3 regions of the Isoptericola sp. NPDC019571 genome follow, and region 1 is predicted to be linked to each of the others. Evidence: predicted binding sites of a transcription regulator. Region 1 holds the regulator's gene; each other region holds the start of a gene.

Region 1 (9,426 bases):
CGCCGCACGGGTCGGATGACCGACATCGTCGCGACGATCCAGTCCGAGCAGGACCGCATCATCCGTGCCGAGCTCGCCGGCGCGCTCGTCGTGCAGGGCGGCCCCGGCACGGGCAAGACCGCCGTCGCCCTGCACCGCGCCGCGTACCTCCTGTACGCGCACCGTCGCGTGCTCGAGCGCAGCGGCGTCCTCCTCGTGGGCCCGAGCCGCGCCTTCCTCCGGTACATCGACCAGGTGCTGCCCTCGCTCGGCGAGACCGGCGTCGTCGCGACCACCGTGGGCGAGCTGCTGCCCGGCGTCCGGGCCGACCTGGCCGACACCCCCGCCGCCACCGAGATCAAGGGGCGTCTGGTGTGGCGCGACGTCGTGCGCCGCGCCGTGCGCGCCCGCGAGCGCGTCCCGGAGCGCGACGTCCGCTTCCGGCTCGAGGGGTACGACCTCGTCGTGCGCCGCCGCGACGTGCGCGACGCGATCGGCCGCGCGCGCCGGACGCACAAACCGCACAACGAGGCCCGCGCCGCCTTCGTGCGCGACATGCTCGCGCGCCTCGTGGACCAGTACCGCGCCGCGGCCGACACCGAGCTCGCCCCCGAGGACGTCGCGATGGTCACCGAGGACCTGCGCTCCCACCGGGACGTGCGGGTCGCCCTCAACCTCGCCTGGTTCCCGATCAGCCCCGAGAAGCTCGTCGCCGACCTCTTCGCCAAGCCGCACCGGCTGGCGGAGGCCGCGCCCGAGCTGTCCGCGAGCGAGCGAGCGGCCCTCCGGCGCGACCCGGACGCACCGTGGACCGAGGCCGACGTCCCCCTGCTCGACGAGGCCGCCGAGCTGCTCGGCGAGGACGACTCGATCGCCAGGGCCGAGGCCCGGGCGCGCGCCGCCGAGCGCGCCGCGGAGCTGGAGTACGCCCGGTCCGTGCTCGAGTCCACCGGCGCGGGCGGCGGCCTGGTGGACGCCGAGACGCTGGCCTCCCGGTTCGAGTCCACCGGGCCGCGGCTGACGACCGCGGAGCGCGCCGCGGAGGACCGGACCTGGACGTACGGCCACGTGGTCGTCGACGAGGCGCAGGAGCTCTCCCCCATGGCGTGGCGGATGCTGGTGCGCCGCGTGCCCACGCGCTCGATGACGATCGTCGGGGACGTCGCGCAGACGTCGTCGCCCGCGGGCGCCCGGTCGTGGGCCCGTGCGCTGGACCCGGTGCTCGGCGACTCCTGGCGCCTGGAGGAGCTGACGGTCTCCTACCGCACCCCGGCCGCGGTCGCGGACGCCGCGCAGCGGATGGCCGCGGAGGCCGCGCTCCCCGTCTCGCCGCTCACCGCCGCCCGGCAGGTCGACGGCGCGCTGGAGCTCACGCGGGTCACGCCGTCGGGTCCCGCGCGTCCGGTGCTGGTCCAGGAGGTCGTGGACCACGCCGTCTCCCTCGCGGGCGAGTTCGTCGGTTCCGACGGCGCCGGACGGGTGGCGGTGGTGGCCGCGGCCGACCAGGTCGAGGCGATCCGGGTCGCCGTCGAGTCCGCCCTGCCCGACGCCCTCGGGCCGGACGAGGGCGCGCGCCTGCTCGCCCAGCGCCCGGAGGACGCCCAGGTGAGCGTGCTCGACCCGCGCGCGGCCAAGGGGCTGGAGTTCGACGCCGTCGTGCTGGTCGAGCCGGCGGCCGTCGCGGAGGGTCCGGGCGGGGCGTCGGACCTGTACGTCGCGATGACGCGCCCCACCCAGCGCCTCGTCGTCGTGCACGAGCGTGCCCTCCCCGCCGGCATCGTGGAGCTCGTCGCGGCGTGACGCAGGAGGTGGCACCGGACATCGCCACCGGACATGGCACCGCAACGGTGAGACGCGTTTGTCGGCGCGGGCCCGCACGGCGCACCATGGCCTCGTGCTGCGAGCCCTCCTTCTCGAGAACGTCCACCCCGTCGCTGCCCAGAATCTTCGTGATGCGGGCATCGAGGTCGTCACGCGCCCCGGCGCGCTCGACGAGTCCGAGCTGATCGAGTCCCTCGCGGACTTCCAGATCCTCGGCATCCGGTCCAAGACCACCGTCACCCGCAAGGTCCTGGAGAGCGTCCCCGGCCTGCAGGCCGTCGGCACCTTCTCCATCGGCACCAACCAGATCGACCTCGAGGCCGCCGCGGCCCACGGCGTGGCCGTGTTCAACGCGCCCTACTCGAACACGCGCTCCGTCGTCGAGCTCGCGATCTCGGAGATCATCGCCCTGACGCGCCGCCTCACGGTGCGCGACAAGGCGCTGCACGACGGTGTCTGGGACAAGACGGCGGAGGGCTCGCACGAGGTGCGGGGCCGCACACTGGGCATCATCGGCTACGGGAACATCGGCTCCCAGCTGTCGGTGCTCGCCGAGAACCTCGGCATGCGGGTGGTCTTCTACGACACCGCCGAGAAGCTCGCCCTCGGCAACGCGCACCGCGTCGAGACCATCGAGGAGCTGCTCGCCGAGGCCGACGCCGTGACGATCCACGTGGACGGGCGGGCGGGCAACGCCGGCCTCTTCGGGGCGGACCTGTTCGCCGGCATGAAGCCCGGCGCGATCTTCCTCAACCTGTCGCGCGGCTTCGTCGTGGACGTCGAGGCGCTGCGGGAGCACATCCTCTCCGGGCACCTCGGCGGCGCGGCCGTCGACGTCTTCCCGACCGAGCCGAAGAAGCGCGGCGACGGCTTCACGTCGCCCCTGCGCGGCCTGCCGAACGTCATCCTCACCCCGCACGTCGGCGGCTCGACGGAGGAGGCCCAGGAGGCGATCGGCGAGTTCGTGTCCAAGAAGCTGCGCGACTTCGTGGCGACCGGGTCCACGACGCTGTCCGTGAACCTCCCGAACCTCCAGCTCGCGCACACGGGCGTCGGCCGCATCATGCTGCTGCACCGCAACGTGCCCGGCGTCCTCGCCCGCGTGAACCAGGTCTTCGCCGACCACGGCGCCAACATCGAGGCGCAGATGCTCGCGACGCGCGGCGAGATCGGCTATGTGGTGACCGACATCTCGGACGTCACCCAGCGCGGCGCGTCGGCCAAGCTGCAGGCCATGGACTCGACGATCCGCCTCCGCATCCGCGACGCGTTCGAGCGGCCCGAGTTCCCGCCGGGGCCCGCCGCCGGCTGACACCCACCCGGCACCGCACGGCGCCCGCGCCGCACGCGCGAAGGGCGGCCCCGGTTCCCCGGGGCCGCCCTTCGCGCGTCGGTCGGTGCTCAGCCCGACTTGCGGCGGAACATCTTCTGCACGGGCCCGGTCGTCTCCGAGCCGTGCACCTGGCCGGTGTTGCCGTCCTTGCCGGCGGTCGGGTGGCTGGCGGCGTTCTTCTTCTCCAGCGCCTCCCGGAAGCGCGCCTTCGTGTCCTCGGAGGGCTTCGCCCTGGAGTCGTCCGTCATCGCGGTCACCTCGTCGTCCGTCGGGGTGGGTGTGCTCGCGCGGCGGGGCCACGCAGCACCTGGTGCCGTCCAGCATGCCCCGGGCCGTCACCCGGCGCCAGGGCATTTCGCCCGGACCGGGCGACCCGGGCGTCAGGCGGTCGTGTTTCCGCTCCCGGCGGTGGCGCGCTCGTCCCGCTCCGCCCGCAGCGAGGTGATCGCCGACTCGAAGTCCTCGAGGGACTCGAACGACTGGTAGACGCTGGCGAAGCGCAGATAGGCGACCTCGTCCAGCTCGCGCAGCGGCCCGAGGATCGCCAGGCCGACCTCGTTCGCCTCGATCTCCGGCCGGCCGGAGGCGCGCAGGGTCTCCTCGACCTTTTGCGCGAGGACGGCGAGGTCGTCGGCGCTCACCGGCCGGCCCTGGCAGGCCTTGCGCACACCCGCTACCACCTTGTCCCGGCTGAACGGCTCGGTCACCCCGGAGCGCTTGGCCACCGACAGGCTGGCCGTCTCGATCGTGGTGAACCGGCGCTGGCACGCGGGGCACTGACGCCGGCGACGGATGGACGAGCCGTCGTCGGAGGTGCGCGAGTCGACGACTCGCGAGTCCGCGTGGCGGCAGAACGGGCAGTGCATCGCTGGTCTCCTGCGCTCGGCTCCGGACCGGCGCCCGGCTGCCCGACAAGGTAAGCGGCGGGCGACCGTCCGCGCAAGCAGGATCCCCCGCGGCGGGGGCCGATCCTCGTGGTCAGTCCAGCGGGAGCACCACGACCTGCCCGGTCTGGAGCTCCGCCGACGTCAGCCCGTTGAGGTCGCGGAGCTCGGCGACCACGTCGCGCAGGTCCTCGCCCGTGTCACGCACCTGCTGCGCGTACTGCCAGAGGGTGTCGCCGGGCGCCACCGTCTGGAGCCGGACCTCGACGCCCGTGCCCGGCGACTCGGCGACGGCGCGCTGGCCGAACAGGCCCGCTCCCACGAGCACGAGGAGCACGAGGGCCGCGACCACCACCCGGCCCCTGCGGGTGAGCCGGAGCCCTCCGAGCCCGAGGAAACCGTGCGCGTCGCTGGTGCTGAGTGCGTTCTGCATCGTCCTGCCTCCGGTCCACGCGGTGCCGCCCGAGGCGGCCGCTTCGTCGAACGTCTGTTCGTCGAACACCTGTACGTCGAACTGCTGTACTAGGTGTACCACGTCCCGGCGACACGGTCGAGGCCCGATCGAACAGATGTTTGATGTCGGGCCGGAACTGGCTTAGAGTGGCCGACAGCGCGATGGAAGGTTTGTCGGATTTCATCGGCCCGCCCACGGGCCGCGCCCTGCAGGACGGAGAACGCGATGACCAGCGGACGGGACCAGGCCCCGGCGTCCACGACGACGGCGACGCCATGGGCTGCCCAGGACGAGACCCTCGACGGCGCGGCCACGACGACGGCCGGCGCCTCGACGACCGCGCTGGCGTCGGTGAGCGAGCTCTCGCCGTCGTCCGACCGCCTCACGCCCCGCCAGCGGCGCGTGCTCGAGACCATCCGCAGCTCCGTCGAGGCACGCGGCTACCCGCCGACCATGCGCGAGATCGGCGAGGCCGTGGGCCTGGCGAGCCCGTCCTCGGTCAAGCACCAGCTCACCACGCTCGAGCGCAAGGGCTACCTGCGCCGCGACCCCAACCGGCCGCGCGCGATCGAGGTCGTCGACCCCGAGGCGCCCGCCATCGACAGGTCGGCGCCCGAGGCAGACCCCGCCCCGGGGTACGTGGCAGGGTCGCTCGCCGCGTCCGACGCGCAGCCGGCCCAGGCCCCGTCCTACGTCCCGCTGGTCGGCAGGATCGCCGCCGGAGGCCCCATCCTCGCGGAGCAGGTCGTCGAGGACGTCTTCCCGCTCCCGCGGCAGGTCGTCGGCGACGGCGACCTGTTCCTGCTCAAGGTCGCGGGCGACTCGATGGTCGACGCCGCGATCTGCGACGGCGACTGGGTGGTCGTGCGCAGCCAGCCCGTCGCCGAGAACGGCGAGGTCGTCGCCGCGATGATCGACGGCGAGGCCACGGTCAAGACCTTCAAGCAGGCCGACGGGCACACCTGGCTGCTGCCGCAGAACGCCGCCTACTCCCCCATCCCGGGCGACGAGGCGCAGGTGCTCGGCCGGGTCGTGGCGGTGCTCCGCAGCCTCTGAGCACCGCCGGTGCGGCCCCGGGCCGTCAGAACCCGAGGCGCTGCTGCACGGCCCGCATGCTCTCGGCCGACGCGCGCAGCCCGGCGACCTCGTCGTCCGACAGCGGGGTGTCGATCGTCTCTGCCACGCCCCGGCGGCCGACGAGCGACGGTACCGACAGGCAGACGTCGCTGATGCCGTAGAAGTCGTCCAGGCGCGAGGACACGTTCATCACGCGGTGCTCGTCGTTGAGCACCGCCTCGATGATCCGGGTGGCCGCCAGGCCTACCGCGTAGTTGGTGGCCCCCTTGCCGGCGATGACGCGGTAGGCGGACTCCACGACGTCGGTCGCGATGCGCCGCCGGGCAGCCTCGTCCAGGGGCGGGTGCCCCCGGAACGGCCGCCAGTCCAGGAGGGGCACGCCGGCGATCGTCGCGGAGCTCCACAGCACGATCTCCGAGTCGCCGTGCTCGCCCGCGATGTTCGCGTGCACGTTCCCGACCGCCACCCCGCAGTGGCGGGCCAGCGCGTCGCGCAGCCGCGACGAGTCGAGGACGGTCCCGCTGCCGAACACCCGCCCCCGGGGCAGGCCGCTGATCTCCTGCGCGGCGTAGGTGACGACGTCGACCGGGTTGGTGACCATGAGGAACACGGCGTCCGGGGCCACCTCGAGGAGGCCCGGCAGGATGGACCGCGTGAGGCCGACCGTCGCCTCGGCCAGGTCGAGGCGGCTCTGTCCGGGCTTCTGCTTGGCCCCCGCCGTCACCGCGACGATGTCGGCGCCGCGGCAGACCTCCACGTCGTCCGAGCCGTCGATCTCGGCCTGAGGGATGAACATGCCCCCGTGCCGGAGGTCGAGCACCTCGGCCTCGACCTTCGCGCGGTTGACGTCCAGGAGGGCGACGGACCGGGCCGCGCCCCGGGCCAGCGCCGCGTACGCGAGGGTGGAGCCCACCGCGCCCGCTCCGACGATCGCGAGCTTGGTCGTCCTGCGTGTCTCGTCCACGGCCCCACGCTAGGTGTCGAGGCGCCGGAGCGCAGCGCGGACGAGTTCCCCGTCCGTGGTCGGCCAGAAGTCGGGCATGGAGCGGGTGAGGAAGGACCCGTAGCGGGCGGTCGCGAGGCGCGGGTCGAGCACGGCCACGACGCCGCGATCCTCGCCCGTGCGCACGAGCCGGCCGGCGCCCTGCGCGAGGAGCAGCGCAGCGTGCGTGGCTGAGACCTGCATGAACCCGTTGCCGCCCGCCTGCTCCACCGACCGGGCCCGCGCCGCCTTCACCGGGTCGTCCGGGCGCGGGAACGGGATCCTGTCCACGAGCACCAGCTGGCAGTTCGGGCCCGGGACGTCGACGCCCTGCCACAGCGAGAGGGTGCCGAAGAGGCAGGTCGCGGGATCGTCGGCGAACGCCTTCACGAGGGTCGGGAGCTGGTCGTCGCCCTGGCACAGCACGGGGACGTCCAGCCGCTCGCGCATCGCCTCCGCGGCGGCCGTCGCCGCCCGGCGGGAGGAGAACAGCCCGAGCGTCCTCCCCCCAGCGGCCTCGATCAGCCCGGCGATCTCGTCGAGCTGGGCATCGGTCGTCGGCTCACGTCCGGGCGCCGGCAGGTGCCGCGCCACGTACAGGATCCCCTGGCGCGGGTAGTCGAACGGGCTGCCGACGTCGAGCCCCGCCCAGTCCGCGGTCTCGTCGGAGCCCCCCGAGCCCGCCAGGCCGAGCGACCGCGCGACCGGGTCGAAGGTGCCGCCGAGGGTGAGCGTCGCCGAGGTGAACACGCCGGTCGCCTCGCCCAGCAGGTGCGTGCGGATCAGCCCCGCCACCGCGAGCGGCGCGGCATGCAGCCGCGTCACGCCGTCGCCCGCCCACGGCGCGTTCTCCGGCGGGCGCGAGCACCACAGCACGTCCGCCGTCGTGTCCTCCGCCGCCATCCTCTCGGCGACCTCGAAGAGCTGCAGGACGGCGGACTGCGCCATCTTCGTGCCGGCGTCCGGCGCCTCCTGCCCCTTCCCCGCGCCCTGGGGCTTGAGCCGGGTGAGAAGCTCGCGCGCCGCGTCGCGCACGGCGCCCACCGCGGCGCGCAGGTCGTCGGGGAGGCCGAGGGGGAACCGCTCCGCGGGCGCCGTGGCGAGCAGGTTGCCCAGGCGCTGCGACGCGGCGTCGAGCGCCTCGGTCTCGGTGCCGCCGTGCCGACGCGCGAGGCGTGCGGCGTGCTCCACCACCGTCAGGGAGAGGTCGACGGTGGCTGCCGCCGTCACGCGCTCGGCGAGCTCGTGCGCCTCGTCGACGACGACGGCGTCGTGCTCGGGCAGCACGCCCGGGTTCCCCGAGACGGCGATGCCGAGCATCGCGTGGTTGGTGACGACGACGTCCGCGTCCCGGGCCGCCGCGCGCGCCCGCTCGGGGAAGCACTCCGCCAGGAGCGGGCAACGCTGCCCCAGGCACTCCAGCGCGGTGACGGACACCTGGCGCCAGGCCTTGTCGGGGACCCCGGGCACGAGGTCGTCCCGGTCGCCCGTGTCGGTCTCGTCGGCCCAGGCGTGCAGCCGGCGCACGTGGTCGGCCAGCGTCGCGGTGTCGTCGGCGCGCCCGCCGCGTCCGCGGGGGCCGGGCGGCGCCGGGTGCTGCTCGGCGGCCGCGCCCTCGCCGGGGCCGGGGTCGGCCGGGAGGTCGAAGAGCGTCGCGCCCTCGACCGGGTAGCCCCCGGTCACCTTGTGCTTGCACAGGTAGTTGTGCCAGCCCTTGAGCAGCGCGACCTTGGGAGGGCGGGGCAGCTTCGGCCCCACCGTCTCGGCGACCAGCGGCAGGTCGCGCGTGACCACCTGGCGCTGCAGCGCCAGGGTCGCGGTGGAGACGATGACGCGCCTGCCGTCGACGACCGCGTGCCGCACCGCCGGGACGAGGTACGCGAGCGACTTGCCCGTCCCGGTGCCCGCCTGCACCAGCAGGTGCCGGCCCTCGTCGACGGCCTCGGCCACCGCCTCCGCCATGCGGCGCTGACCCTCCCGCCGTCCGCCGCCGAGGGCCCCCACCGCCAGGTCGAGGAGCTGGGGGGCGTCGGGGGCGTCGGCGGAGGTCACCCGTCGATCCTAGGGCGCCCCGCTGACCGTCCGGGGCGCCGCCCACAGTCGGGTCGACGACCGGTGGGCGGCGACCACGGCGGGCGGTCAGCCCCCGACGGCGGCGGCCTTGAGCTCGGCCGCGAGAGCCTCGTCCACGCGACCCCGCAGGCGGGTGCCCTCGGCCAGGTGCTCCTCGGCGACCGACCCGCCGGCCTCGTGCACGCGGTGGACCAGGTCGCCGCGTGAGTACGGGACGACCAGGTCGATCTCGACGTGCGGCTGGGGCAGCTCGGCCGCGATGAGCTCCCGCAGCTCGGCCATGCCCTCGCCGGAGTGCGCGGACACGACGACGCTGCGCCGCTCGCGACGCTGCACCCGGCCGACGACGGCCGGGTCGGCGACGTCGGCCTTGTTGAGCACGACGACCTCGGGCACGTCCGCGATCCCCGGGATCTCGGCGAGCACCTCGCGCACCGCGGCGATCTGGCCCTCGGGGTCCGGATGGGAGGCGTCGACCACGTGCAGCAGCAGCGCGGCGTCGCCCACCTCCTCGAGCGTGGACCGGAACGCCTCGACGAGCTGGTGCGGCAGGTGCCGCACGAACCCGACGGTGTCCGTGAAGGTGTACGGCCGGCCGTCCTCCGTGCGGGCCCTGCGGACGGTCGGGTCCAGCGTCGCGAACAGGGCGTTCTCGACGAGGACGCCCGCGTCGGTGAGCGCGTTGAGCAGCGACGACTTCCCGGCGTTGGTGTAGCCGGCGATCGCCACGTTCGGCACGCCGTGCCGCTTGCGGTCCAGACGCTTGGTCTCGCGCCCGGGCGCCATGGCGGCGATCTCGCGGCGCAGCTTGGCCATCCGGTTG
Region 2 (9,426 bases), on a different contig from region 1:
CGTCCTCGCCGTGGTGGACGCGTCGCCCGCGAAGCGGGGCAGGTCCATGCCGGGCGGCCCCGGGCCGCGGGTGCCCGTGCTCGGGCCCGACATCCTTGCCGAGATCCGCCCCGACAAGGTGCTGCTGCTGGTGCCCGACCTCCTCGACGAGGTGCGGTTCGCGCACCCCGAGGTGGAGGCGCTCGGGGGTCGCTGGGTGATCGCCGAGCCCGAGCCCGTCGAGGTCGAGCCGCTCAGCCGGGACCGCGGCGGTCAGCGATGAGCGGGACGCCCGGCGCCTGAGCCGCCGGGCGACCGTGACGGTCGGTGAAGTGCCACGTGCCGCCGTCGCGACGCATGGTGATGCCGAGCGCGTCGACGCGGTCGTGATGGTGCCAGCACAGCAGGGCGGAGTTGTCGACGGACGTGCTGCCGCCGTCCGCCCAGTGGGCCACGGCGTGGTGGACCTCGCAGCGTGCAGGTGGCTCGTCGCAGCCGGGCCAGGTGCACCGCCGGTCCCGGGCGACGACGGCGCGTTGCAGCTGGCCGGTGACGGTGCGCCGGGCACGCCCGACGTCGAGCACCTGCGACTCCGGGCCGAGGACCACCCGTGTCACCTCGCTGTCGCACACGATGCGGCGGAGGAGGGACGGGGGCAGCGGGCCGCGGCCGTCCACGAACTCGGCGGGGTCGACTCCCAGCGACTCGGCCCATCCCGCGACGGGAGGGCCGAGCTCGGTGGCGCGACCGTGACCGGCAGCGAGCAGGCGACGGAGCTCGGTCAGGGAGATGGTGACGGTCAGGTGCGGGCGCACGGCGGCGCCCGACCCCACGGTCCCGGAGTCGAGGGCGACGCGCGCGAGGTCGGCGAGCGCCTGGGCGCGTCGCTGCGCGGGCGTGCGGGTCTCCCCGGCGGCGGGCCGGCCGGCGACGGCGTCGAGGGCGGCGCGCAGCGCCTGGCCGTGCTCCTCGGTGAGGAACCCGGCGAGGTGGTAGCCGTCCCACGTGGGCGACAGGTCGACGAACTCTTTCTCGCGGGCGTGCGCGTAGCCCCGCTCGTCCGACTCCGGGTCCGTCACGTACGCGAACCGCTTGACGAGCCGGCGGAACTGCGCGGGCGTGTACCAGGAGCCGGTGGCGAGCAGGTGCTCCTCGCCGGTCGGCGCGGCGAGGCCGGCGTCCGGCGCTTCCGGGTTCTCGTCGTCCGTCGTCCCGCTGTCCGTCGTGCGGTTCGTCTCGCTCGCGGTCGGCGCGGGAGCGAGGAGCGCGTCTCGGCGGGCCTCGGAGGTCGGGGCGACGTCGACGATGGCGCGCAGGTGGTCGGCGCCGAGCCGGCCGGCGAGCGCGGCGGCACCGGTCGCCGGGAGGACGTCGCGCAGGGCGTGGGCCGTGCGGACGTCGCGGCGCGCGGTGGGCAGCCCGACGTTCTCGGCACGGGCGAGCCAGTGCGCGAAGGTGCGCGACCCGTCGAGCGACCACCGGCCGTCCGCCTCCAGCGCGGGCAGCACCCGCCACCGCGCGGCGTCCACCCGGGAGCCGACTCTCCGGAGCCGGGCCGACGCCTGCTCGAGGACGTCCCGGCCGACGTCGTGCAGGCCGATCTCCTCGCCGGCCCCCGCGAGCGCGGCGACCCCGCCCTCGAGGGCGGCCAGGGCGTCGAGCAGCCGTGACACCGTGCCGCTCGCCGGGTCCGGGCCGGTGGGCGGCACGGGTGCAGGGGCAGTGGTGGCGGGCATCGTCCCTCCTCGGTCGGCGCGCCATGACACGAAGGACGCTATCGAACGCACGTTCGAATCGACCAGGGAGTCGACGAGATCTGTGGAGAAGCAGCTCGTCCCCAGGGGGAACGGCAGGCTCGACGCGGCGCGACGCCGTCGGCCGTCCTGGGACGACCTCGTCGGCGTCGGGCTACAGCACGTCCGCGCCGGGCCCCGACGCCGCCCCGCCGAGCTGCTGGACGAGCGCCACCCACGGCCCCGCGGCGGCGTCGCGGTCGCTGACGAGCGAGACGGGCAGCGGCCACCGCACCCCGAGGTCGGGGTCGAGGTGGTGCACCGCGACGTCCTCGGACGGGTCGTGCTCCGCGTCGATGCGGTAGCAGACGTCCGCGGTGTCGGTGAGCGTCTGGTGTCCGTGCAGGCAGCCGCGCGGCACGTACAGGACGTGGAAGTCGACGTCGTCGAGCCGGAACGCCTCCCAGCGCCCGAACGTCGGGGAGCCCGGGCGGGCGTCGACGACGACGTCGTGCACGGCACCGTGCGCCACCCGCACCAGCTTGGCCTCGCCGCCGCCCACCCGACCGTGCAGCCCCCGCACGACGCCGCGCCGCGAGCGGGACTGGCTGTCCTGCACGAACGCCGCCGGGTCGAGGCCTGCGTGCGCCGCGGTGGCGGTGTCGAACGTGCGCATGAACAGCCCGCGCTCGTCCCGGTGCGGGGTGGGGGCGAGGATCAGCACGCCGTCGAGGGTCGTGGGCAGCACCTGCATGCTCCACACGGTACGGAGAGGGTCCGGGGAGCGGTCGGGTGAAGTCGGTGCGGGCGCCGGATGAAAAGCCCTGCGGGCCCTTCATCCGTGCCGTGCCGCGCCGCAGACTGGCGGCGGGACCGGCCCCCTGCCGGCCCCACCAGACTTCACGACCCACCTCCCGACCGCACCCGGGGGCACCATGACGCAGCTGACGCAGCTGACGCAGCACGCGACGCATCCCGACCCGTCGCAGCCCGCGGACCCCGCCCGGTCCTTCGACCGGTCGACGGCCGCGCAGGCCCGGCTGCACCGTCTCGTGCCCGGGGGCGCGCACACGTACGCGCGCGGCGCGGACCAGTACCCGGAGCGCATGGCCCCTGTGCTGGCGCGGGGCGCGGGCGCGCACGTGTGGGACGTGGACGGCAACGAGTACGTCGAGTACGGGATGGGCCTGCGCAGCGTCACGCTCGGCCACGGCTTCCGGCCCGTGGTGGACGCCGTGACGTCGGCGATCGCGGACGGCGTGAGCTTCTCCCGGCCCAGCCGGTGGGAGCTGGAGGCGGCCGAGGCGTTCTGCGCGCAGGTGCCGGGCGCCGACATGGTGAAGTTCGCGAAGAACGGCTCCGACGTCACCACCGCGGCGGTGCGGCTGGCCCGCGCCGCGACGGGCCGCGACCTGGTCGCCGTCTGCGCCGACCACCCGTTCTTCTCCACCGACGACTGGTTCATCGGCACCACGCCGATGGACGCCGGGATCCCGCGGGCGATCGGCGACCTCACGGTCCGGTTCCCGTACGGCGACCTGGTCGCCGTCCAGGAGCTGCTCGCCCGGCACGAGGGCCGTGTCGCCGCCCTCGTGCTCGAGGCCGCGACCGCGCACGCGAGCCCCCCGCCCGGCTACCTCGAGGGGCTGCGCGCCCTGTGCGACAGCACGGGGACGGTGCTCGTGTTCGACGAGATCATCACCGGGATGCGGTGGTCCGCCGGAGGCGCCCAGACCGTGTACGGCGTCGTGCCGGACCTGTCGACGTGGGGCAAGGCGCTGGGCAACGGGTTCGCCGTCTCGGCGCTCGCGGGCCGGCGCGAGCTCATGGAGCTCGGCGGCCTGGCGACGGACGCACGGCGGGTCTTCCTGCTCTCGACGACGCACGGCGCGGAGACGGCCGGGCTCGCGGCGTGGCTGGCGGTGCACCGCGAGTACGCCGCGCGCGACGTGCCCGGCGCGATGGCCGCCCAGGGTGAGCGGCTGCGTGCCGGGGTGCAGCAGGTGGTCGACTCCGCCGGTCTGACGGGCTCGGTGACGGTGTCCGGGCACCCGGCGTGCCTGGTCTTCGGCACCCGCGACCACGACGGCGCGCCCTCGCAGGCGTACCGCACCCTGTTCCTCGCCGAGCTGCTGCGCCGCGGCGTGCTGGCGCAGTCGTTCGTGATCTCCGCCGCGCACACCGACGCGGACGTCGACCGGACGGTCGAGGCCGTCGCCGGGGCGCTGCCCGTCTACGCCGCCGCTCTGGACGCGGGCGGCACCGACGGCTTCCTCGTCGGCCGGCCCGTCGCCCCCGCGCTGCGGGAGCGGGCCGCGCCGCGCCGTGTCCGTCACACGCCCGACGACGGGCAGGCCCTGGGAGGGACGTCATGAAGGTCGTGCTGTTCTGCGGCGGGCTGGGGATGCGGATGCGGTCCGGCCCCGACTCGCTGCCCAAGCCGATGATGCCGATCGGGTCGCGGCCCGTCCTGTGGCACATCATGAAGTACTACGCGCACTACGGGCACACGGAGTTCGTGCTCGCGCTGGGGCACGGCGCGAACGCCGTGAAGGACTACTTCCTCCACTACTCCGAGACGCACTCCAACGACTTCGTCCTCACCAAGGGCGGCGAGCACGTCGAGCTGCTCAGCAGCGACATCAGCGAGTGGCGCATCACGTTCGTCGACACGGGGATCGACACGGCGATCGGCGAGCGGCTGCGGCGCGTGCGCCGGTTCCTCGACGACGACGAGGTGTTCCTCGCCAACTACGGCGACGTGCTCACGGACGCGCCGATGGACCGGATCGTCGACGACTTCCTCGCCACGGACGCCGTCGGGTCGCTCATGGCGGTGGCCCCGCAGGACTCGTTCCACGTGGTGCGCTACGACCCCGACGGCACGATGCGCGACCTGGAGCCCGTGGCCGACATGAGCATGTGCATCAACGGCGGGTACTTCGTGCTGCGGCAGGGCATCTTCGACTACCTGGGCGAGGGCGAGGACCTCGTCATGGACGCCTGCGTGCGCGCCGCTCGCGCCGGCCGGTTCCGCGTGCACCCGCACACCGGGTTCTGGGCGCCGATGGACACGCTCAAGGAGCGGTCCGCGCTGGAGGAGATGAACCGCGTGGGCGACCGGCCGTGGGCGGTGTGGGACAGCGGCGCGCGCCCCGCGCCGCGGCGCGTGCCCGAGGTCGAGGTCGGCGAGGTCGTGGGTCCGGCTCGTGCCGGCGCGTGAGGTCCCGGTGCACGAGGTCCCGGTGGGCGAGGTGAAGGTGCACGTCGGGCTGCTGGGCGAGTTCGGGGTCCACAACTTCGGGAACGAGGCCTCGCTCGCCGCGATGCTGGGCGTGCTGCGGGCCGACGACCGGGTGGTCCCGGTGGTGGTGGCCGACCGGTGCGAGGCGGTGACGGCGGAGCACGGCGTGGCGGCCGTGCCCCTGCACCATCCCGGTGCCCGCCGCGGGGGAGCGGGCGGCCTGCTCGGCAAGCTGGCCGACGCGCGGCGCGCGTGGCGCACGGTCGGCGACCTGGACGCCGTGGTCGTGCCCGGCACCGGGATCTTCGAGGGGCTGGCGATCGCCCCCGGGGGGATCCCGCTCACCCTCTTCTGGTACGCGTTCGCCGCCCGCCTCCGAGGGCGGCCCTTCCTCGCCCTGTCGGTCGGGGTCGACGCCGCCTTCCACCCCGTGACGGCGCGACTGTTCCGCTGGACGCTCTCCGCCGCGACCCTCGTGACGGTGCGCGACGACGGGTCGGCGCGCGCCGCGCGCCGGCTCGGGGTGCGACGCCCCCTCGACGTGGTGCCCGATCTCGTCCTCGGGCTCCCGGCGCCCGGCGCCCCTCGCCGTGAGCGGCCGCGGGTCGTCGTGGGAGTCATCGACTACCGGGGTCTCGGGACGGCGGAGGGGGAGGCGGACCGCGCCGCCTACGTCGCGCGGATGGTGCGGGTCGTCCAGCGGGTGGCGGCGTCCGGCGCCGACGTCGTCGTGCTCGGCGGCGCGCTGCCGGACGCGCCGACCGCCCGCGAGGTCGCGGCCCGTGCGGCGTCGGCCGGCCCAGGCCGGGTCGAGGCCGTGGAGGCGGGGTCGTTGGCCGACGTGGCGCGGGAGACGGCCGGGTCACGGGTCGTCGCGGCGGCCCGGTACCACCACCTGGTGACGGCGCTGCGGCTGGGGGTCCCGGCCGTCTCGCTCGGCTACGGCGCGAAGCAGGGACGGCTGCTCGAGCAGTTCGGCCAGGGGGAGCAGGTGCACGCGGTCGACGGCTTCGACCCGGACGAGGTGGCGGACCAGGTGCTCGACCTGCTGCGGGAGCCCGCGCCGGACACGCGGCCGGTGCTCGCGGACGCGGCCCGACGGCTGGCGGCCCAGGAGGAGCGGCTCCGCGACGTCCTCGCCTCGACGGTCCCCGGGGCCGCCGCCAGCAGCACGCACGAGAGGTCGGGGGCCGCCCGATGATCGGCCTCGCGCTCCCCGACGGCCCGCTGCGGGTGGTGTGCCTCGCCGCGCACCCGGACGACGTCGAGATCGCCTGCGGCGGCACGCTGCTGGCGCTCGCGGCGCGGGGTGGTGTCGAGGCGGCGTACCTCACGCTCACCGGCGACCCGTCCCGCCAGGACGAGGCGCGCACCGCCGCCGAGGCCTTCCTCCCCGGCGCGACGAGCGTGTTCGGCGGGCTTCCGGACGGGCGCCTGCCGGACCGGTGGGGAGAGGCGCGGGCCGCCCTGCACGAGCACGCCGAGCGGGTCCCTGCACCGGACCTGGTGCTGGCGCCGCGGCCCGACGACGCGCACCAGGACCACCGGCTGGTGGGGACGATGGCTCCGACGGTCTGGCGGGACGCCGTCGTGCTGCACTACGAGATCCCCAAGTGGGACGGCGACATGGGGCGCCCGTCGACCTACGTGCCGGTCCCCGACGCGCTGGCGCGGCGCAAGGTCGAGCTGCTCGACGCCTGCTACGCCTCCCAGAAGGCTCACGACTGGTGGGACCACGAGGTGTTCCTCGGGCTCCTGCGCCTGCGCGGGATGGAGTGCCGCAGCCGCTACGCCGAGGCGTACACCGTGACCAAGAGCGTGCTGTCGCTCGGCCGGGGGACACCGTGACGCGGGGCGCGCCGGCCCCCGTGCTGTCCTTCGGGCTGCCGGTGTACAACGGCGAGCGGTTCCTGGAGGGAGCCCTCCGGTCCCTGCTCGCGCAGGACCTGGAGGACCTCGAGGTCGTCGTCTCCGACAACGGCTCGACCGACGGCACCCAGGAGATCTGCCGAGCCGTCGCCGCGGCGGACCCCCGCGTGCGGTACCTCCGCGCGGAGACGAACCGCGGTGGGACGTGGAACTACCGGCGCGTCCTCGAACGGTCCTCGGCCCCCCTGTTCAGCTGGGCGGCCGTGGACGATCTCTGGCTCCCCACGTTCGCCTCCTCGTGCGTGCGGGCCCTCGACGAGCGCCCCGACGCCGTGCTCGCGATGACGCGGGCCCGGCTGGTCGACGGCGACGGCACGATCACCGACGGCCTCGGGGATGCAGACCTCGGGTTGGACGCCGACGCCGCGCACGAGCGGCTGCGCCGCCTGTTCCGGTCGCAGGCGTCGCACGTCATGTACGGCGTGATCCGGCGCTCGGCGCTGGCCCGCGCGCGCCCGCTGCGCCCGATGGTGGGCGACGACATCGTGCTGCTGACCGAGCTGCTCTGCCAGGGACCGGCCGTCGTCGTGGACGACCGGGCGTTCCTGCAGCGGCGGGTGCCCGAGCAGCTCTCGCTGCAGGGCCAGGAGCAGGTGAAGTGGCACGCGCCGTCCGCGCGGGTCCGCTTCGCCTTCCCGCAGACGCGGCTCAACCTCGAGCTGTACCGGGCCGTCGCGACGACGGGCCTCCCGCTCCGGGAGAAGGCGCGGTGCTGGTCGCGGATCGTGCCGGGCTGGGTGCTGCCGAGGTGGCGGGGGATGGCCCGCGACGTCGCGACCGCTGCCGGGTTCGCGGGCTGAGCGGGCGGCGTCGTGGTGCGGGAGAGGTCGCACGGGCGGAGACGCCGGGTCGTCGCCGTCGTGGCGACGACGGCCGTCGTCGCGCTCGCGGTCGCCGGTGCCGCATGGTGGTGGGACCGGGAGCACCAGGGGCAGGCGAGCCGGATCGGTGGCACGGCCGGGCCGGTCGCCGCGGAGCTGCCCGTGACGCCGCCGCCGGCGCCCGAGACGCCGGACGGGGCACACCTCGTCACGGGCATCGGTCCGGACGGGCGGTACTTCGTCGACCAGGACGGCGCGCCGGTCCTGGTGCGCGGAGACTCGCCCTGGTCGCTGCTGGTCGACCTGTCCCCCGAGGAGGCGCTGACCTACCTGGACGACCGGCAGGGGCGCGGGGTCAACGCCCTGATCGTCTCGCTGCTGGGCGCGACGGCCAACGGCGGGCCGTCCGACGACGGCGCGACCGCGGACGGTCTGCTCCCGTTCGTGGACGGTGACGTCCTGTCCTGGGTGCCGGAGTACTGGGACCGGGCGCACGCGACCCTCGCGGCCGCGGCGGAGCGCGGCATGTCGGTGTTCCTCTACCCGGTGGACGGCTGGACGGTGGGCCGCGCGTTCTCGCCGTCCTCGCAGCAGGAGTGCCGTACCTACGGCGAGCGGGTGGGCGCCTGGGCAGCCGACCTGCCCGGCGTCGTCTGGATGACGGGCGGGGACTACTTCCCCGCCGCGGACGACCCGGCGGCCGGCAGCGACGTCGACCGGTGCTTCGACCAGGTGGTGCAGGGCATCCGCGACACGGGAGACCACCGGCCGTTCTCGATCCAGCTGGGCTACCCGCGCTCCGTCTCCACCGACGACCGATACTGGGCCTCCCGGGTGGACTTCACCTTCGTCTACTCCTACCCGCCCGCCTACGACGCCGTCCGACAGGCCTACGACCGCGAGCCCGCCGTCCCCGCGCTCTTCGCCGAGGGCGGCTACGAGGGCGAGAACAACGACGGCGGGCCGCCGACGACCCCCGAGTCGCTGCGACGGCAGGCCGCGTGGGCCCTGACGTCGGGATCGCCGGGGGACGTCTACGGCAGCGACGACTGGGAGTTCCTCGACGGTTGGCAGGGCCGCCTCGACGCGCCGGGCCTCCGGCAGGTCGGCGTGGTGCGGGACGTGGTCGAGGCGCTGCCCTGGTGGGAGCTGCGCCCCTCCGACGACCTCGTCCGCTCCGGCGCCGGGGCGGCGCGGACCGGTGACACGACGGACGTCCTCGACGGTGACCGCGCGACGGCGGCGGTCACGGCGGACGGTCGCGCCGCAGTCGTCTACGTCCCGACGGAGCGCGAGCTCGGCCTCGACCTGGCGGTGCTCGCCTCCGCGGGGAGGGCGCGCTGGGTGGACCCGTCGTCCGGCGCGGCGACTCCTGTGGCGCTGACCGACCGCATGAGGACCCCGGGCCGCAACGCCGACGGCGGGGGCGACTGGCTGCTGGTGATCGGGCCGGGCTGACGCCGGCTCAGGCCGCGGGCATCCCCGCCGGCCTGACGGACGTCAGGCCGAGGTCGCCGAGGACGACGTCGAGGGTCCGCCGCGCCGCGCGCCAGTCGTGCGCCCGCGCGTGTCGCAGGCAGCGCTCACGGGTCGTGGCCAGCAACGCGCGGTCGTCGGCGAGCCCCTCCAGAGCGGCGGCCAGGGCGTCGGGAGACCCGGGCGGCACCAGCACCCCGGCGTCGCCGGCCGCCTCGGGGATGCCTCCGGTCCGTGCGGCGAC
Region 3 (9,426 bases), on a different contig from region 1:
ACGACGACGGCAGGATCACCGAGCGGGGCCGGCGGATGCGGGCGATCGGGGCGCATCCTCGCCTCGCTCGTGCGTTGCTGGACGGGGCCCCGCGGGTCGGCGACGACCGGGCGCGCGAGATCGTCGCGATGCTCTCGGACGACTCGGGCCGCGCCTTCGGCGACGACCTGCCGGCACGCCTGCGGGCACTCCGCCGCGGTGACGACCGGGGGGCGACCGCCCGCTGGCGGGAGGAGTCGGCGCGCCTCGGCCGCGGCGCGCCGTCGGGCCACCCGTCGGACGGGCGGGCCGGTCGGGGGACGCCCGGGGTGCCGGACGATCTCGCGGTGGGCATCGTGGCGGGGCTGGCGTACCCGGAGCGGATCGCGCGGGCCCGGGGGGCCGACTCGACGACGTACCAGATGTCCGGCGGCACGGGTGCTGCGCTGGATCCGCGGTCGCCGTTGCGAGGCACCGCCTGGCTGGCGATCGCGGTCGCCGACCGGGCACCCGGTCGCGCCGACGCCCGGATCAGGTCCGCGGCGCCGATCGACGAGCAGACCGCGCGGGACGTCGCGGGCGATCTCGTCTCGACCGAGGACCGGATCCGCTGGGACGACGGCCGGATCGTGACGCGGCGGGTCGAGGCGCTCGGCGCGATCGTGCTGGGCGACGTCCCGTTGACCGACCCCGACCGGATGCTCGTCCAGGCGGCGGTGCGCGAGGGCATACGGGGCAGCGGTCTGTCCGTCCTGCGCTGGTCGGAGACCGCGCTCACCCTGCGGCAGCGGCTCGCGTTCTGCCACGCCCACCTCGGAGCCCCGTGGCCCGCGGTCGACGACGAGGCGCTGCTCGCCGATCTCGACGCGTGGCTGGGTACGGAGCTCGCCTCGGTGCGGGTCGCGCGCGACCTCGCCCGCATCGACGTGGCCTCGGCGCTCCGTCGGCTCCTGCCGTGGCCCGCGGCAGCCCGGTTCGACGAGCTGGCGCCGGAACGGCTCCAGGTCCCGTCGGGCTCCGCGGTCCGGCTCGCGTACGACGGTGCCGAGCCGCCGGTCCTCGCGGTGAAGCTGCAGGAGGTCTTCGGCTGGACCGCGGCCCCGGCCGTCGCGGACGGCCGCGTCCCCGTCGTCCTGCACCTGCTGTCGCCCGCCGGACGACCGGTCGCGATCACGAGCGATCTCGCGTCCTTCTGGAGACAGGGCTATCCCGGGGTCCGGGCCGACCTGCGGGGCCGCTATCCCCGCCACCCGTGGCCGGAGGATCCGCTGTCCGCCCTCCCGACGAAGCGGGTGAAGCCCCGCCGGTGAGCGCCGGCCCGGTCCCGTCCGTGGCGGTGACCGTCCAGGGCGCGGGGACCGGGTCGTCGAGGTCTCGCCCCTGGCTACCATGAGCGCCATGGATGCACGTTCCCCGTCGGCCGTGAACCGCGACGTCGAGGCCGAGCCGGAGTCGGCGCGCCTCACGGGGCGGGACCGGTGACGCCGGCGCTCGGCGACGACTGGGCGGTAGGGCCGGACGGGCTGCGCCAGCGGCGCGCGGCGCGCGTCATCGTGCTCGACGACGCGGACCGGGTGCTGCTGGTGCGCGGTCACGACGCCGACCAGCCGGAACGCTCGTGGTGGTTCACCGTCGGCGGCGGCATCGACGCCGGCGAGAGCGAGGTCGACGCGGCCCTGCGCGAGCTGCGCGAGGAGGCCGGGCTCGAGCTCGCGCCGGGCGACCTGGTGGGCCCCGTGCTGACCCGGGACGCGTACTTCCACTTCTTCGCGGAGACGTGCCGCCAGCAGGAGGTCTTCTTCCTGGCGCGCGTGGACGGCGGCCACCGGCCCACCGACGACGGGTGGACGGCGGAGGAGCGCGACGTGCTCGACGAGATGCGCTGGCTGACCACGGCCGAGCTGCGCGCCGAGACGCGCGAGGTCTTCCCGACCAGCCTGCCGGACGTCGTGGAGGACCTGGCCCGGGGGTGGGACGGCACCGTCCGCCACCTCGGCGTCCAGCACGACGACGAGCCGTCCGACCCCGAGGAGCTGGGTACCCGCACGCCCTGACCCTCCAGGCGTCCCGGGCCGCCGACGCGCGCCCCGGGCATCAGTTGGCTACCGTCGTCTCATCGGGCCGCACGCAGGGGTGCGGACAGAGCGGCAGGGGGATGTCGACATGAACCGACTGACGAAGGCTGCGATCGCCGTAGGAGGGGCCGCCGTCCTGCTCGTCGGCGGCGCCCAGACGATTGCCTACTGGACGGCACAGGGCACGGCCACCGGGTCGGACGTCACCGCCGGCACGCTCACGATGTCGGACGGGGCGTGCGGTGACTGGACCCTCGACGGCGGCGGCTCGGTCGCGGCGGGCATCGTGCCGGGCGACACGGTCACCACCACCTGCACGCTGGCGGTGGGGGGCACCGGTGACCATCTGGCGCTGGGCGAGATCACCGTCTCGTCGCCGACCTGGGCGGCGGAGAACGCGCTCACGGGCGCGCTCGACCTCAGCCTCACCTCGGCGACCCTGGGCGGCGAGACGCTGGAGCTCCCGCTGACCGAGCCGGTCCCGGTCGGCGAGACCGACTCGCTCGTCGTCAACCTCGAGGCGGCGTTCGACACGGCCGCGGGGAACGACACGCAGGCGCTGACCGCCGCGCTCGAGGACGTCACGGTCCAGGTCACGCAGGCGCACGTCGTCCCCGCTCCCTGAGCGCGCCGTGGCTGCGGCACCGCCGGGCCCGGGCCGTGTCGTGGGACGCGCGGCGGGGCGCGTCCTCGCGTGCGTCGTCCTGCTGGTCGCGGGCGGGGCCCTGCTCCTCGTCGTCCTGGTTCCGCGCCTGGCCGGCGCCACTCCGTACGGCGTGGCGACCGGGTCGATGCGCCCCGCGCTCGACGTCGGCACGCTCGTGGTGGTGCGCCCGGTCGACGTGGACGAGATCACGACCGGACAGGTGGTCACGTACCAGCTGCGCTCCGGGGACCCCACGGTCGTGACGCACCGGGTGGTCGGCCTCGGCACCACCGTCGACGGGGAGCGGACGCTGCTGACCCGGGGTGACGCGAACGCGGTCGCCGACCCGGAGCCCGTGCAGGCCGTGCAGGTGCGCGGCACGCTCTGGTACGCCGTCCCGCAGCTGGGCCGCCTCATGGGTCTCGGGACGCCCGAGCAGCGCCGGTTCCTCACGACCGGGTTCGCGGTCCTCCTCCTGGGGTACGCGTCGTGGCTCGTCGCGGGCGAGGTCCGGGAGCGGCGGGGGCGCCGGTCGTCCGGCGCGGGGGAGCCCCCGTCGGCCCCCGCTCCGGCGTCGGGTACCGGGCCGAGCGTTCCGCCCGACGGGCTCGCGACCTGGTGGCCGGCGGCGCCGCCGGCCGCGGGCGGTGCGCGGAAGGGCGACGGCCGATGAGGGGCGAAGGGCGCCGGGTCGCGACGTGCGGGGCCGCGCTCGTCGCCGGGGTGCTGCTGGCGCCGGCGCCGTCGGCGGGAGCGTACGGCGGCCCCGAGCACGGAGGCGTGGCGCTGAGTGTGGACGGCCGCCGCTGGACGACCGACCTCGAGGCGGCGCTCTTCGGCTCCGCGCCCTGGACGCCGGGCGAGACGCGCCGGGCCGTGCTGCTCGTGCGCAACGACGGGCCCGGCCCGGCCGGCAGCCGCGTCGCCGTCTCGGTCGGGGACGGGGTGACCGGCCACGGAGCCTCCGCCCTCGCAGAGGCGGTGCAGGTCCGGGTGCGCCCGGAGGGGGGCCGGTGGTCCGACGGCGCGGGGTCCGCCCCGGTGCTGCTCGCCGAGTCGGAGGTGCTGCCCGTCACGGTGGAGGCGTCGCTCGACCGCGCGGCGGGGAACGAGACGCAGGGCGGGACCGTCCCCGTGGACGTGCTCGTGACGTTGGCGGGCGACGGGCCGCCGGACAGCGGAGGCGAGCAGGACGGCGGGCGCCGACAGGCCGACGACGTCCCCGACGGCCCGGGCGCGCTCGCACGGACCGGTGGGCAGCCGCTGCCGGTGCTGCTCGCGGCCGCGGGTGCCGTCGTGGCCGGCGTGCTGCTGAATCGTGCCCGCCCGCGAGGGAGCGACCACCGTGCCTGAGCCGACGCGGGCCGGGGCGACCGTGCGCCGCGTCGCGGTCCTGGTGGTCGCGGCGATGGTGTGCGTGCTCGCCGGGGGCGGGATCGCCTGGGCCTGGTGGCGCGGGTCGGGCACCGCCGCGGCGCCGACGACCCAGATCTCTGCGGGCACGGTGGACGTGCAGGTCGCGAACCTCGGCAACGGCCTCGTGGGCCGCGGGGGCACGGTCAGCCTGCCCGCTCTCACCCTCCCCGGCGCGGTGCCGGGCTCCGGCGCGTCCGAGATCGTCACGGTGCGCAACGGCGGCTCGCGGCCGACGACGGTGACCGCCACGCCGACGCGGACCGGGACCCTGGGCACGTCGTTCACCACCAGCGCGTCGTTCGGCGCCGCCGACACCGGGACGGGGTGCGGCGCGGGCAACGGCACCTCCGCGACCATCCCCGCGGGTGGGACGGCCGCGCTGTGCGTGGCAGTCACGCTCTCCGCGTCGGCGCCGTCGACGGTGCAGGGGCAGGCAGGCGGGGTGTCCGTCGCGCTCGCGGCCTCGCTCGGGGGCACGGCGTGGACCGACACGGGCACGGTCGTGAGCGGCGCCGTGAGCGCGGCGACCGTTCCCGCCCCCACCCTCTCGTGCGGCGCGCTCGGTCTGGTCTCCGTGACCTTCAACTGGACGGCGGTCGCCAACGCGACCCGGTACCAGTTCACCTTCGGACCCGCCGCCACGCCCACCACCGTGCAGGTGCCGGCCGGTACCACCAACTATCAGGTGACGGGGGTCGCGACGAACGCCTCGGCGCGCGTGCGCGCCGAGCGGGTCTTCACGGGCAACGTCGTGTGGACGTCGGTGCCGTCGAACACTCGCACCTACAACATAGCCCTGGGCCTGATCGGCACGTGCACCTGAGCGGCCGCCGGTCGGGCGGGCCCGGGGCCCCTACACTGCCCCGGTGACCACGACGATCGGAGTCCTCGCCCTGCAGGGCGACGTCCGCGAGCACGCGGCCGCGCTGGAGCAGGCGGGGGCGCGCGCCGTGAGCGTGCGCCGCCCGTCCGAGCTGGACGCGGTCGAGGGGCTCGTCCTGCCGGGCGGCGAGTCGACGACGATCGACAAGCTGCTGCGGCTGTTCGAGCTCGCCGACCCGCTGCGGCGGCTGATCGGCGAGGGGTTGCCCGTGTTCGGCTCGTGCGCGGGGATGATCCTGCTCGCGGACCGCATCGAGGGCGGCACCGCCGACCAGCGCACGCTGGGCGGGATGGACGTCGTCGTGCGGCGCAACGCGTTCGGCCGCCAGGTGGACTCGTTCGAGGCGGACCTGCAGGTCGCGGGCGTCTCGGACGCGCCGGGCGGGCGCCCGGTGCGCACCGCCTTCATCCGCGCTCCGTGGGTCGAGGAGGCCGGGCCGGACGTCGAGGTGCTCGCCCGCATGCCGGACCGCTGGGCGGACGGCTCCACGGTGGGGCCCGCCGCCGGTAAGATCGTCGCAGCACGTCAGGGACGGCTGCTCGCCACCGCGTTCCACCCGGAGATCACGGGGGACGCGCGCGTGCACGGGTTGTTCGTCCGGCTCGTCCAAGCATCGCGAAGGAGTTAGGGAGCGCATGTCAGGTCACTCCAAGTGGGCCACGACCAAGCACAAGAAGGCGGCGATCGACGCCAAGCGCGGCAAGCTTTTCGCGAAGCTGATCAAGAACATCGAGGTCGCCGCGCGCACGGGCGGCGGCGACCCGGCCGGCAACCCCACGCTGTTCGACGCCATCCAGAAGGCGAAGAAGTCGTCGGTCCCCAACGACAACATCGACCGCGCGCTCAAGCGCGGCTCCGGCGAGGGCGCCGACGCCGTCGACTACCAGACGATCATGTACGAGGGTTACGGCGCGAACGGCATCGCCGTCCTCGTCGAGTGCCTCACGGACAACAAGAACCGTGCCGCCTCCGAGGTGCGCCTCGCGTTCTCCCGCAACGGCGGTAACCTGGCCGACCCGGGCTCCGTGTCCTACCTGTTCTCCCGCAAGGGCCTCGTCGTGGTGCCGAAGGCGGAGGGCGTCACGGAGGACGACGTCATGCTCGCCGCGCTCGACGCGGGCGCCGAGGAGGTCAGCGACGAGGGCGACGTCATCGAGGTCCTCTCGGAGGCCACCGACCTCGTCGCCGTGCGCACGGCGATCCAGGAGGCCGGCATCGAGTACGACTCGGCCGACTCCATCTGGCACCCCTCCATGGAGGTCGAGGTCGACGTGGAGGGCGCGCGCAAGATCATGCGCCTCATCGACGCGCTCGAGGACAGCGACGACGTCCAGAACGTCTACGCGAACTTCGACGCCTCCGACGAGGTCATGGCGGCCCTCGACGAGGAGTGACGGCTCCCGGCGCGGGTCGGCCGTCCGCGGCCGCCCGCGTGAGAGGGTGACGACGTGCGCGTGCTGGGGGTGGACCCGGGTCTGACCCGGTGCGGGGTCGGCGTCGTCGACTCGTTGCCGGGCCGCAAGGCCCGGATGGTCGACGTCGGGGTCGTGCGCAGCGAGCCCGAGCTGAGCGTCGACCTTCGGCTGCTGCGCGTCGCCGAGGGGCTCGAGGAGTGGCTCGAGCGCACGGTGCCCGACGTCGTCGCCGTGGAGCGCGTCTTCGCCCAGAACAACCGCGGCACCGTGATGGGCACCGCGCAGGTCGCCGGCCTCGCGATGGTCGCGGCCGCCCGGCGCGGCGTCCCGGTCGCGATGCACACGCCGAGCGAGGTGAAGGCCGCCGTCACCGGGTCCGGCCGCGCCGACAAGGAGCAGGTGCAGCGCATGATCGCGCGCATCCTCGGGCTCGACGAGCTGCCGCGGCCGGCCGACGCCGCCGACGCGCTCGCCCTCGCCGTCACGCACCTGTGGCGGCCGTCCGGAGCGCTCCAGGGCGGCGAGCGGAACGAGCTCACCCCGGCCCAGCGCGCCTGGGCGGCGGCCGAGCGCACCGCGCGCACCGGCTCGCACCGCGGCGCCCCCTCCCGAGCCCGGCGCTGAGCGGGACCCGGGCCGCCCGGTCGCCGTCGCGCGGCTCGTCGTGCGGCTCGTCGAGTGTCGCCCGCCCCGGCGTCGGCGCCGGTTGTTACAGTGACGCCTCGTACGGGTGTTCGACGGCCGTGTCGACGGACATCTCGACGGCCTCTTCGACGGAAGGACCACGGTGATCGCCTCCCTGACCGGCACGGTCACGCACGTGACGCTGGAGCGGGCCGTGCTCGACGTCGGCGGGGTCGGGTACCTCGTGCACGCCACCCCGGGCACCCTCGCCGGCCTGCGGGTGGGGGAGCGGGCCCAGCTGCACACCACGCTGGTCGTCCGTGAGGACTCGATGACGGTGTTCGGCTTCGCGGAGGCGGACGAACGGGAGGTCTTCGAGACCGCCCAGTCCGTGTCCGGCGTCGGGCCCCGGATCGCTCTCGCCATGCTCGCCGTGCTGACCCCCGACGCCCTGCGCCGCGCCGTCGCGTCCGAGGACCTCGCGGCGCTGCGCCGCATCCCCGGTGTCGGCCCCAAGAGCGCCCAGCGCATGGTGCTCGAGCTGTCCGGCAAGCTGGGCGCCCCGACGTCCGCCGCCGCCGGCGCCGTCGTGCCCGACGCGCCGCCCGTCGCCGCGGGAGACCCGGCGCGCGACCAGGTGGTCGAGGCGCTCGTGGGCCTGGGCTGGGCCGCCAAGGTCGCCCAGGACACCGTCGACCGGGTCCTCGCGGACGCGGGCGACGACCGCCCGGCCGACAGCCCGATCGACGTCGCGGCCACGCTGCGCGCGGCGCTGCGTTCCCTGGGCGGCCGCCGTGGCTGAGGCGGACCCGGAGTACGGCGGGGAGCGGCTCGTCACCTCCTCGGCCGACGACGTCGAGCGCGCGGCCGAGGCGGCGCTGCGCCCGAAGAAGCTCGACGAGTTCGTGGGCCAGCGCGTGGTGCGCGACCAGCTCTCCCTCGTCCTGCAGGCCGCGCTCGCCCGCGACGCGTCGCCCGACCACGTGCTCCTGTCCGGACCTCCCGGGCTCGGCAAGACCACGCTGGCGATGATCATCGCCGCCGAGCTCGGCACCTCGCTGCGGGTCACGAGCGGGCCGGCCATCCAGCACGCGGGCGACCTCGCCGCCGTCCTGTCCTCGCTGGAGGAGGGCGAGGTCCTGTTCATCGACGAGATCCACCGCCTCGCGCGCCCCGCCGAGGAGCTCCTGTACGTCGCGATGGAGGACTTCCGCGTCGACGTCGTCGTCGGCAAGGGGGCGGGCGCGAGCGCGATCCCGCTGGCGCTGCCGCCGTTCACCGTCGTCGGCGCGACGACGAGGTCGGGCCTGCTGCCCGCCCCGCTGCGCGACCGCTTCGGGTTCACCGGGCACCTCGACTTCTACGACGCCGCCGAGCTGGAGCGCGTCATCACCCGGTCCGCCGGCCTGCTCGGCGTCGACATCCAGCACGCCGCAGCGCACGAGATCGCGGGCCGGTCGCGCGGCACCCCCCGCATCGCCAACCGCCTGCTGCGCCGCGTGCGCGACTGGGCCCAGGTGCGCGGGGACGGCAGCCTCGACCTCCGGGCGGCCCGGGCGGCGCTGGAGGTCTACGAGGTCGACCCGATCGGCCTCGACCGGCTGGACCGTGCCGTGCTCGACGCCGTCTGCCGCCGGTTCGCCGGCGGTCCCGTGGGCCTGGGCACGCTCGCGATGACCGTGGGTGAGGAGCCGGACACCGTGGAGACGGTGGCCGAGCCGTACCTCGTCCGCGAAGGGCTCCTGGGCCGCACGCCGCGCGGCCGGGTCGCCACGCAGGCCGCCTGGGAGCACCTCGGGCTCGAGCCGCCGCCCGGCGCGTGGGGCGCGCCGCTCGGGGGAACCCTGTTCGACGGGTCCGACAGGGACGCCGGGCCGCCCCAGTAGACTGGGAGCGCCCCCGGCCGCCGACGGCCCAGGGCCGGAACTCGACGGGTGCCGTGCTCGTTGGGGGCCGTGTGCGCAGGACTCTGCGCCGGCGTGCCGACCGGTGCGCCCCCGACGCCCGGCAGTCGGTCGACGACCGTCGGGCAGCGACAGACAAGGACGCTCCGTGGAACTCATCATCCTCTTCGTGGTCCTCGCCGGCCTCATGTTCTTCATGAGCCAGCGGACGCGCAAGCAGCAGAAGCAGCAGGCCGAGTTCCGGTCGCAGCTCGAGCCGGGTCAGGAGGTCATGACCGGTTCGGGCCTGTTCGGCACGGTCGTGGAGATCGACGAGGCGACCGACACCGTCACCATCGAGACCGGCCCCGGCGGCGCGCAGACCCGCTGGCTGCGCGCGGCCATCGCCAAGCGCGTGGACGCGCCGGTCGAGGAGCCCGTGGCCGAGGCCGACGAGACCGACGTCACAAGCGACTCCTCCGCGACCGGTACGATCACCTCCGGC

What was found. Region 1 encodes LexA, which represses DNA repair genes until DNA is damaged. Its sites were predicted from a motif close to TCGAACANNTGTTCGA; they were not measured.
Region 2: the regulator LexA is predicted to act here: its motif matches at 1,757-1,772, upstream of ACH443_RS16930 (DUF222 domain-containing protein).
Region 3: the regulator LexA is predicted to act here: its motif matches at 7,137-7,152, upstream of ruvA (Holliday junction branch migration protein RuvA).

Annotation. Positions count from the first base shown of each region.
Region 1 covers NZ_JBIRXZ010000002.1:436,115-445,540, reverse strand. The annotation lists gene ACH443_RS05380 (HelD family protein) at 1-1,779, shown strand, start outside; gene serA (phosphoglycerate dehydrogenase) at 1,874-3,112, shown strand; gene ACH443_RS05370 (DUF5302 domain-containing protein) at 3,202-3,381, opposite strand; gene nrdR (transcriptional regulator NrdR) at 3,514-3,999, opposite strand; gene ACH443_RS05360 (LysM peptidoglycan-binding domain-containing protein) at 4,112-4,450, opposite strand; gene lexA (transcriptional repressor LexA) at 4,697-5,527, shown strand; gene ACH443_RS05350 (L-lactate dehydrogenase) at 5,553-6,512, opposite strand; gene ACH443_RS05345 (ATP-dependent DNA helicase) at 6,522-8,582, opposite strand; gene hflX (GTPase HflX) at 8,670-9,426, opposite strand, start outside.
Region 2 covers NZ_JBIRXZ010000010.1:59,906-69,331, reverse strand. The annotation lists gene ACH443_RS16935 (class I SAM-dependent methyltransferase) at 1-262, shown strand, start outside; gene ACH443_RS16930 (DUF222 domain-containing protein) at 234-1,715, opposite strand; gene ACH443_RS16925 (dTDP-4-dehydrorhamnose 3,5-epimerase family protein) at 1,888-2,466, opposite strand; gene ACH443_RS16920 (glutamate-1-semialdehyde 2,1-aminomutase) at 2,648-4,087, shown strand; gene ACH443_RS16915 (sugar phosphate nucleotidyltransferase) at 4,084-4,935, shown strand; gene ACH443_RS16910 (polysaccharide pyruvyl transferase family protein) at 4,922-6,157, shown strand; gene ACH443_RS16905 (PIG-L deacetylase family protein) at 6,154-6,804, shown strand; gene ACH443_RS16900 (glycosyltransferase family 2 protein) at 6,801-7,685, shown strand; gene ACH443_RS16895 (DUF4038 domain-containing protein) at 7,746-9,164, shown strand; gene ACH443_RS16890 (glycosyltransferase family 4 protein) at 9,172-9,426, opposite strand, start outside.
Region 3 covers NZ_JBIRXZ010000005.1:170,340-179,765, forward strand. The annotation lists gene hrpB (ATP-dependent helicase HrpB) at 1-1,289, shown strand, start outside; gene ACH443_RS10990 (NUDIX hydrolase) at 1,458-2,033, shown strand; gene ACH443_RS10995 (alternate-type signal peptide domain-containing protein) at 2,143-2,679, shown strand; gene ACH443_RS11000 (signal peptidase I) at 2,687-3,373, shown strand; gene ACH443_RS11005 (hypothetical protein) at 3,370-4,053, shown strand; gene ACH443_RS11010 (hypothetical protein) at 4,046-4,939, shown strand; gene pdxT (pyridoxal 5'-phosphate synthase glutaminase subunit PdxT) at 4,983-5,627, shown strand; gene ACH443_RS11020 (YebC/PmpR family DNA-binding transcriptional regulator) at 5,635-6,393, shown strand; gene ruvC (crossover junction endodeoxyribonuclease RuvC) at 6,448-7,038, shown strand; gene ruvA (Holliday junction branch migration protein RuvA) at 7,202-7,840, shown strand; gene ruvB (Holliday junction branch migration DNA helicase RuvB) at 7,833-8,924, shown strand; gene yajC (preprotein translocase subunit YajC) at 9,091-9,426, shown strand, end outside.